DNA from 3 places in the Parabacteroides sp. CAG:2 genome. Region 2 is predicted to be linked to each of the others. Evidence: riboswitches for the same ligand, from Rfam matches in the RefSeq annotation. Region 2 holds a riboswitch; each other region holds the start of a gene.
The links. Region 2 has a riboswitch for cobalamin ahead of QVP94_RS00060 (TonB-dependent receptor plug domain-containing protein). Riboswitches for the same ligand answer to the same signal wherever they lie in the genome.

Region 1 (3,286 bases), on a different contig from region 2:
TATAAGGCTGGCGTTGCCGCTATCTTTGGCCCGGGTACTTCCGTATCGAAGGCAGCTTGCCAGATCCTTGAGATCTTGTTAGGCGAATAAATGGAGTTTAGACCTTACGGTTTTTAAATAAAGAGAGGCTGGACAATTGATTTTGTCCGGCCTTTTTTAGTATTATATGCGGGTTTATGTACTTTTGTAGCGATTATTCAATTAAAAAGGGAAAGAATCATGGGAATCGTTATAGGTATAGATGTGGGAGGTAGCACGACCAAGATCGTCGGCGTGGAGGATAAGAAGATCAAGAACCCGATGTTCGTGAAAGCTACCGATCCGGTAACCTCTTTATTCGGGGCCTTCGGTAAATATATTTATGATAATAACATCTCGCTCTCGAATATAGAGAAAGTGATCTTGACGGGTGTAGGTAGCGCCTATATCGATCAACCTTTATATGGCTTACCAACCGCGAAGACGGATGAGTTCCTCGCAAATGGGCTAGGGGCGCAGTATAATACGGGACTGGATAGCCTGTTGGTGGTCAGCATGGGAACGGGTACCTCTTTTGTCAAGGTACAAGGCTCCACGGTCGAGCATATCGGGGGATTGGGTATCGGTGGCGGAACCATCCTCGGCTTGTCTAAGCTATTATTGAAAACGCATGACTTTCACCAAATAGCGTCTTTGGCTGAGCATGGTTCCCTGAATGATATCGACTTGCATATCCGGGATATTACGCCACATCCGCTACCCGGCCTGCCGCTGGACGTGACAGCCTCTATTTTCGGAAAAGCGGACGCGAACGCTAAGGTTGAGGATATCGCTCTCGGTATCGTTCATATGGTCTTGCAGACCATCGGGCAAGGAGCTGTTTTCGCCTCGTTAAATGGCGATATCAAGAATATCGTATTGATCGGTAACTTGACTCGCTTGCCACAATGCCCGGATATTTTCCCCCGTCTGGAGGAGATGTGCGATGTCCATTTCAAGATACCGGAGTATGCCGAGTATCGCACGGCTATCGGGGCGGCTTTATGCTATATCAGGAACCGGGAATATAAGGATATTTTTTGTGGAAAGTGTTAGGCTACATCAAAACTTTATGTATCTTTGCTACATGCTTTGTTCCCTTTCGGCAATCGCCGGATAGGGATTAAAAGGGAATCGGGTGAGAATCCCGGACAGTCCCGCTGCTGTAAGCTTCATAAACGGGTTGAGCAATACTGTTGCCACTGTTCATTCAAGTGAATGGGAAGGCGCTTAAGACCGGAAGTAAGTCAGAAGACCTGCAAGGCGTGTATATTTTCGACGGCTTCGAGGAAAGGCCGGAAGAGAACGCAAGAACCGTATCCGGTTTTTACTATTCTTTATCCAAGGTTTTCTTATCAAGTCGTCTCATGGTTTCGGATAATTATTTTGCCATAATAATTAGGGAAAGAAGCATGAATCTGACCGACGGGATGAGCTCCGTGTGTAAGATGCATGCTTTCTTTGCGTTTAAAGGACTGGGGTATTCCGTGAACACTCTATAGAGAATATTTGTTTATTATTAGAAAAGTGCGTTTATTTGCAACGAGTAATTAACAAAAGAAGTATGAATATGAAGAAAATTGTGGGACTTGTTATGGTTGCCTTGCTAGCGTTGATGGCGCTTCCGGCGAACGCTCAGCTTAAATTCGGTATCAAGGGAGGTGTGAATATATCGTCTGTTCATTTCAACTCGGACGTGTTGAAAGCGGATAACGTCACCGGCTTCCAAGTGGGTCCGATGATCGAGACGACCTTACCGTTGGTGGGTGTCGGGATCGATGCGGCAGTGTTGTATTCGCAAAAGGGTTTGGAAACGACCTCGGCTGGCGGGGTGAAGACTTCGATGAAGACGGATTATATCGATGTTCCGGTCAACTTGAAATGGAAATTCGGCTTACCGATCGTCAAGGCGTATCTGGCAGCCGGTCCGTATATCGGTTTCCGTGTAGGCGGTGATAAGTTTTGGGATATCCCGGGTTCCGTAGCGGATCAGGTGAAGGCGAAGAATTTCAGCGCAGGTCTTAACTTCGGTGCCGGCGTGGAACTGATCAGTCACTTGCAGGTGGGTTTCAATTATGGTCTGGGACTGACTGATAACTATAGTATTGAGAAGGTGAACCTCTCCGACGGTGCCGGAAAGAACCGTGGATGGTCTATCACGGCAGCGATCTTGTTCTAAATAGGTGAAAATAAAATGAGAGAGGCTGGGCTTTAGAAGTCCGGCCTTTTTTGTTATTTTTGGGCTCGTAATGAAACACCTGTTTGAATGAAATACGCGGACGTCATACTTCCCCTTCCTTTGGAGAATAGCTATACCTATCGGATACCCGAAGATCTGAAAAGCGCCGTGACTCCCGGTTGCCGGGTGATCGTGCATTTCGGGAAGAAACGATATTATACGGCCATCGTCATGGAGGTACACGACCGGGAACCGGTATCCGATTTTGAGACGAAGGAGATCTACGCTTTGCTGGATGCCACGCCGGTGCTCCGCCGTCCGCAACTCCGTTTCTGGAAATGGATATCTTCTTATTATATATGTAAGCTGGGCGACGTGTATAAGGCGGCCTTGCCTTCCGGCTTAAAGTTGGAAAGCGAGACGGCGGTTACTTATAATGAGGATTTCGAGGCCACCGCCCCCTTGCGCCCGAACGAGCAAGCGGTACTGGATGCTTTTAGCGGGGTTTTGAAATTGACGATCTCGGAGTTGGAGAAGAAGACCGGTCTTCGAAATGTTGTCCCGATCGTCTCTTCCTTGATGGTGAAAGGGGCGGTTGAGGTGAGCGAGGAGCTAAAGCGAGGATTCGTTCCCAAGACACAGGCGTTTATCCGTTTGGCCGAGGCTTACCGGGATGAGACGAAATTACAGGCGGTGTTCGAGGATTTGAAACGAGCGAAGAAGCAAGAGCTTCTGCTGGTCAGCTTCTTGGATTTAAGCCATACCTTGAATCCCGCTTTATCGAAGGAGCTTTCCAAGAAAGAGCTATTGGAACGCAGTGGTTATACCTCTGCGGTATTGGAGGGTCTGCTGAAACGGGGTATCTTGGAGAGTTACGAGAAAGAGGTGGGTCGTTTGCAAGTATCCGTCTGCCGCTTGCAAGAGCCGAATCCGCTCAGTCCGGCGCAAGAGAAAGCCTATGGAGAGATCCATGAGACTTTCAAGACGAAGGAGGTCTGCCTGCTTCATGGCGTGACTTCCAGTGGTAAGACCGAGATATACGTCCGTTTGATCCATGAGGTCTTGCGGCTGGGGCGGCAGGTTTTATAT
Region 2 (3,286 bases):
TTTATCTTCGCCTTTGTGACAAATATAGCCTTAAACCGTCGGAATGTTTGTTTACGGATGACAGAATGGTGAATGTGTTGGGTGCAAAGGCGATTGGAATGGAAGCTGTATTGTTTACAACAACCAAAAAGTATATTTTTGAAATAGAGCGAATTTTCGGGATCAAAATTGAACAATAATAGCTACAGCCAGTGATGGTGATCGCGCTCAATGAAAAGATTGTACGCTACCAAAAGCGAATAGGCTTACAGGGCTACGAGGGATTGCCCTTCGGAACGTATCTCATCCGGATAAATGAGAAAACATTCAAGATCCAACTCTCCAAATAACCGTAAGGCGGGTATGCTTCACGCACCCGCCTTTTACATTTGCATATCTCCCGTTTTTTTACGAATATTGCATATCGGTAATCAACAAATAAGATAAACAGGAATATGGGTATCGGGAAATGGATAGGTGGCGTCTTGGGATTTATGGCGTTCGGACCGCTAGGCGCTCTAGCCGGCATTATATTAGGCTCTTTCTTCGAGGAAGGGGCAAATATGACGGGGCAGTCTTTCGGTGGCGGCACCAATTACGATGATCAATATACACGAAGAGACCCATACGCCGGGGAACGTAACAGTTTCCTTTTCTCCATGTTGGTTATGGCATCCTATATCATCCGTGCCGACGGGAAGATCATGCATAGCGAGATGGAATACGTCCGTCAATTCCTTCGGAGAAACTTCGGCGAGATCGCCGTAAGCCAAGGTGAGGAGATATTGCTAAAGCTTTTCGACCAAGCTAAACGCATGGATCAGGAGAACAACATGGGATTCAAGAATACCATCCGGGAATGCGGAACCCAGATCGCATACAACCTAAGTTATGAGGAGCGGCTGCAATTGCTTGCGTTCCTCGCCGAGATCGCTAAGAGTGACGGGAATGTGTGCGCAGCCGAGATCAATGCCTTGAAAGAGGTAGCGATGGCGATGGGAATGTCTGATAGAGAAGTTGAATCCATGTTGAACCTAAAAGGAAGTTCCTTGGACGATGCCTACAAGGTGCTAGAGATAGAACCGACCGCCACGGACGAGGAAGTCCGTGCCGCCTATCGCCGGATGGCCGTCAAGCATCATCCGGACAAAGTAGCCAGTTTGGGAGAAGACATCCGCAAGGCCGCCAACGAGAAGTTTCAGAAAATAAATGAGGCCAAGGAAAGGATCTATCAATCGAGAGGCTTGAAGTAAGATTCGACAAACAGTATTACTTACGAATTGTCAGCCTATTACATTTACCGATATCTTCTTTATGATGTAAATATTCTTTCTCCTTAATAGAAGTGGACAGACATATCATACCTTACAAAAAAACTTTTTCATATATATTTTCTAAATATTAGAAAACATTCATATCTTTGCCTCCGATTTTAGTAATCAAACTATCACATAGTTTGGTGAGAGGGAATCCGGTGTGAATCCGGAGCTGTTCCTGCAGCTGTAATCCTCATGAAGTTGGTTAGAAGTTCAAAAACCACTGTTCCTAAGTTGGAATGGGAAGGTTTCTAACCAGAGGAGAGCCAGAATACCTGCTAAAGTCTTACAATAACATCAAGCTTTCAGGATAAGAGCACGTGTCATACAAAAAACAATTCAGTTTATTTTTTGAGACATTATCAATAGAAGCTTGTTGTTTTATTTCGTGAACCAATAAAACACTATATGAGGCTTTTAGCATCTGCTATTTTAGCTTTGTGCGTACAATCCGTATGCGCCCAAAGCATATTGAAAGATCCGAAGGAACTTTCCGTGCTATTGAACGAGGTCGTGGTCACCGGTACGGGTACCGAACACTATCTGAAAGACGCCCCTGTGCAAACAGAGGTAATCACCGGCAAAGCCCTTGACAGTTACCAAGGACGCAGTATGCAAGATATTCTGGAAGGGCTGAACGCTTCCATCACCTTTAATCCGAGCGACATGGGTAGTGGCATCCAGATGAACGGATTAGGCAACGATTACATATTGATCCTTATCAATGGCAAACGGATCAACGGAGATACCGGCGGACAAAACGACTTGAGTATTATCAACCCCGCCAATATCGAACGTATCGAGATCGTAAAAGGTGCCGCCTCTTCCCTGTATGGCTCGGACGCTATCGCCGGTGTTATCAATATTATCACGAAAAAGAACCGGGATAAAGTGAGCCTATCGAATACGACTCGTGTCGGATCATATGGAGATATATTGGAAAGCGTACAAATCGGCTTTGGGCATAAGAGAGTGAATTCCACCACCTCACTTAGTACGACCCATACGGACGGCTGGCGAAATACGACCCAAGAATGGGACCATCACGAGGTAATGGATGGAACCGTGACACGAACCGTAAACCGATCCACGAACTTTACGCTAAGGGAGAACTTAACCTACAAAGTGAACGACCGGCTGAGCCTCTCGGCCGATGGCTCTTTTTACCAGAAATGGAATTATCGTCCGCACGGCGCATTCAAGTATTATACCTATGATCAATTCTACCGGAACTTCGATGTGGCCGGAGGAGCTAAATACACATTGGGAGGACTGAATTTTCTTTCGGTAGACCTAACTTATGGTAACTATAGTTATTTCTATAATTACCATCATAAAGATGTCACGAACTTCTTCGATCCGGAGACGGGTTTACGTATTACCCGTTATCCGGGGGAACATATTCTGGAAACCTCTCAACAACGTTTCCTAGGACAAGCCAAAAGCGTATTCCACCTCGGGGAAAACAATATCCTAAGCGCCGGACTCGAATATCAATACGATCATTTGAAATCTCCCCGGCGTATCGAGAACGGGAAAGCCTCCGTATTTACGGCTTCCGCTTATGTACAAGACGAATGGAACCCGACAGATCGGTTGAATGTGACGGTAGGTGGGCGCTTCGTCGTGCACCAAGAGTTCGGGGCTACGTTTACCCCTAAAGTCTCCGCCATGTACAAACTAGGCGACTTCAATATCCGAGCCACATACTCAAATGGATTTAAGGCTCCTACCTTAAAGGAGTTGCACGATGATTATATCACGCAGATCGGCGGCGGCCCGTGGAAACATTATTATGGTAATAAGGATTTAAAACCGCAAAAGTCCAATTATTATTCGGCGAGCGTAGAATATCATGCGTCGAACCTGCAGATCACGGTAACAGGATTCTACAACCGTATCAAGAACATGATCGCCTTGACCGAGATCCCGACAAGCGCCGAAGACCGACTGGATGAGATCGAATCCAGCATGCAACACAAGAACTTATC
Region 3 (3,286 bases), on a different contig from region 2:
GGGAAGTAGAATTGAAGAAGCTTCAAAACGAGGTTCATTCTTTATGTCATCATGCGATCCATCAATTGCTCCCGATAGCCGGCTCTTATCAACAGGCGTTACTGGATGACGTTGCCCAAGCCTATACGGTATACGCTCCGGAAGAAGCAGAGTCTATCTTCAACCGGGGAAACCAAGCGATCGAGGATATCAAAGGACATGTATCGGGTATTCGCTACAACGCTTGTAAAATGCGTGAGGCGAACCGTAAAGTAAGCGAGTTGGAAGATATGCACGCAAAAGCGGTCATGTACCATAATTCAGTGAAACCTTATATGGATACACTTCGTTTCCATATCGATCAGCTTAAGCATATATTGCATGTAGCGTAATAAGATGGGCTGTCCGGGTTTGGTTACTCTCCGGGCAGCCTTCTTCTTTTAGCGAGGTTGGATAATCAGTAGGGAGAAATAGGGGAAATCCTTGGAATGTATAGTGGCGATATCAGTAGTATAATATTCTTTTCTTGTTCCTACATTCTCGAAATAATGAAAAACCGCCTTATCCGCATACTGCCGGATACAAGTATGAATAGCCTCTTGGCAACCCGGTAATTTCATGATGACGATGATCATTCCATTTTCTATTTTTGCCGAAAGTTCATCGAACGACGCAGTCCCGGGGATTACGTTAATTTGCTCCTCTTGTTTTACGATATGTATCCCGGCCAAGGCACCTGCCGCTATAAATGCCGGAATTCCTGCGATTCGATCTACCGGGATTCCTGTTTCCTCGAATTTATCGTATACATATTGTATAGATGAATAAAAACCAGCGTCTCCCTCGGCGACGATCACGATTTGTTTCCCTTTCAAATATTCAGCTTGGGCATCCAGAAACAATTCGTTATAAGCGTTTAACGCATCTGTCCGTTCCTTACTCATTGGCAAAATAAACGGATGGATCAAGGATTCGTCTACCTCAATAGCTTTCAATATATCCGTCGCCCGAGATATGATTCCATGCTTGCCTTGTGTAGCAGGACAATAGATAATATCAGCCTTTTGTAATGTTTTAAGCCCTTTCAGCGTAATTAATTCCGGATCACCGGGACCTAATGAGACGAAGTGAATAGGATGATTCATGTGTATCTGTTTTTATTTGAAACGCAAAAGTCCTTAAAATTGTGGATGTATACAAATATTCTTACTACTTTTGTCACTGTAACAGGCTCCGCTTATCTCTTTTTCCGGGAGGCGGATTAAAAGGGAACCGGGTGAGAATCCCGGACAGACCACGCTGCTGTGAACTTTTAAACATTCGGACAATACCTTGGCCACTGGTTTTGTAATCGGGAAGGCGTCCTGAATGGAAGTAAGTCAGAAGACCTGCCGGTTCATAAATAAATGTTGCTGTCCCGTGGAGCAGGACGAGAGTAACTGTCAATGATCAACTGTCAATTAAACAAGGATTATGAATAAGTTTATAGCGGGTGGATGCTTGCTTTTATCGGTATTGACTTTATCATGTACTTCAGGTATCCGTGAAAAAGGAGAAATAGGGAAGACGGCTTCCGTAGAGCAATCTGCGTTCTCGCAAGAGCAGGTTAAGCCTTTATACGCCCAAGGATTCAAGCTTACCTATGCGGATCAATATCTCTTGGCTGATATCCAAGATCCTCAAAATGAGGAAAGCACCACGTTTCATTATGCGTTCGTGAAAAGAGGTGCGAAACCCACGGGGATTCCCGCTGATTATACGGTGATAGAGCTTCCTATCCGAAGCGTTATCTGTATGACTTCCCTGCAATTATCGAACTTTATTAAATTGGGTGCCTTGGATAGGGTCGTTGGGATTACCAGTACACGGCATTTGTTCAATAAAGAGATGAACGAACGCCTGAAAGAAGGTAAAACCGCTAAGATCGGTATCGAGGGGAATTTCGATAACGAGGTTATCATGAGCATGAATCCTGATTTGATCCTTGTATCGCCATTCAAGCGGGGAGGCTATGAGACGCTGAAAGACGTGGGTATTCCCTTGATTCCCCATTTGGGTTATAAGGAGACTACGCCATTGGGACAGGCCGAGTGGATCAAGTTCGTAGGCTTGCTGTTGGGGATAGAGAAAGATGGCAATGAGCGTTTCGCCACCATCGAGAAGAGGTATAATGAATTAAAGGAACTTACGGCGGATGGTAAGGTTAAAAAACGTCCGATCGTTTTTAGTGGCGAGTTACGGGGTGGAAACTGGTATGCCGTAGGAGGAAAGAGCTTCTTAGCGCAACTTTTCAAGGATGCCGGCGCTGATTATTTCTTGAAAGATGATGAGCGATCCGGTGGTGTTACATTAGACTTCGAGACGGTCTATAACCAAGCGGACGACGCTGATTATTGGCGTATCGTGAATAGTTTCCCGGGAACGTTCAGCTATGAGGCATTGAAAGAGCAAGATCCTCGTTATGAGGATTTCCGTGCGTTCCGGGAGAAAGGAATTATCTATTGTAATATGAAGAACACGCCGTTTTATGAGAGTATGCCGACAGAACCGGAGATCGTCCTAGCGGATTTGCTTCATATCTTTCATCCGGATTTATTACCGGATCATGAGTCGGTCTATTATTCTCGACTTAAATAAGGAACACTGATGAGACATTCAAATACCCTATGGATGCTGGCGATTGTCACGGCTATTTTTGTTCTAATCTTTTTGAATTTGGTGTTGGGGTCAGTCTCTATTCCTCTTCAATCGGTTTGGCATATTATCTGGAATTTAGGAAATGAGCCTATTACATGGCAGAATATTATCTGGAAATCCCGACTACCACAGGCATTGACAGCGTTGGTAGCGGGAGCTGGCTTATCCATCAGCGGCTTACAGATGCAAACCGTTTTCCGTAATCCATTGGCCGGACCTTCGGTCTTAGGTATCAGTTCGGGAGCGAGCATGGGTGTCGCTTTCGTGGTGTTGTTAAGCGGTAGTTTAGGGGGCGTTGCCTTGAGTAAACTTGGTTTTATGGGGGAGATCGCCTTATCGATAGCGGCCGTGATCGGTTCCTTATCCGTGATGGCGCTGATCGTGTATGTTTCCCAAAAGGTAAAAGGAAATGTCACGTTGTTGATTATCGGTGTGATGATCGGTTACGTGGCAAACGCCGTGATCGGTGTACTTAAATTCTTTAGCGTCGAGGAGGATATCCGTGCATACGTGATTTGGGGATTGGGTAGTTTCGCCCGTGTTTCCGGTAATCAGATGACGTTGTTCGTGATTCTTATGACAATCTTGATCCCTCTCTCGTTCCTGCTTA

Region 1: linked by a shared signal. The riboswitch ahead of QVP94_RS00660 (porin family protein) and the one ahead of QVP94_RS00060 (TonB-dependent receptor plug domain-containing protein) in region 2 are both predicted to bind cobalamin.
Region 3: linked by a shared signal. The riboswitch ahead of QVP94_RS11960 (ABC transporter substrate-binding protein) and the one ahead of QVP94_RS00060 (TonB-dependent receptor plug domain-containing protein) in region 2 are both predicted to bind cobalamin.

Annotation. Positions count from the first base shown of each region.
Region 1 is NZ_FR885254.1:3,473-6,758, reverse strand. Features, by position in the region: gene scpA (methylmalonyl-CoA mutase) at 1-90, shown strand, start outside; gene coaW (type II pantothenate kinase) at 220-1,074, shown strand; cobalamin riboswitch at 1,094-1,296, shown strand; gene QVP94_RS00660 (porin family protein) at 1,589-2,197, shown strand; gene priA (replication restart helicase PriA) at 2,285-3,286, shown strand, end outside.
Region 2 is NZ_FR885248.1:17,304-20,589, reverse strand. Features, by position in the region: gene QVP94_RS00070 (HAD family hydrolase) at 1-179, shown strand, start outside; gene QVP94_RS00065 (DnaJ domain-containing protein) at 435-1,232, shown strand; cobalamin riboswitch at 1,396-1,592, shown strand; gene QVP94_RS00060 (TonB-dependent receptor plug domain-containing protein) at 1,704-3,286, shown strand, end outside.
Region 3 is NZ_FR885305.1:137,026-140,311, reverse strand. Features, by position in the region: gene QVP94_RS11970 (hypothetical protein) at 1-371, shown strand, start outside; gene QVP94_RS11965 (precorrin-2 C(20)-methyltransferase) at 420-1,124, opposite strand; cobalamin riboswitch at 1,191-1,389, shown strand; gene QVP94_RS11960 (ABC transporter substrate-binding protein) at 1,453-2,616, shown strand; gene QVP94_RS11955 (iron chelate uptake ABC transporter family permease subunit) at 2,626-3,286, shown strand, end outside.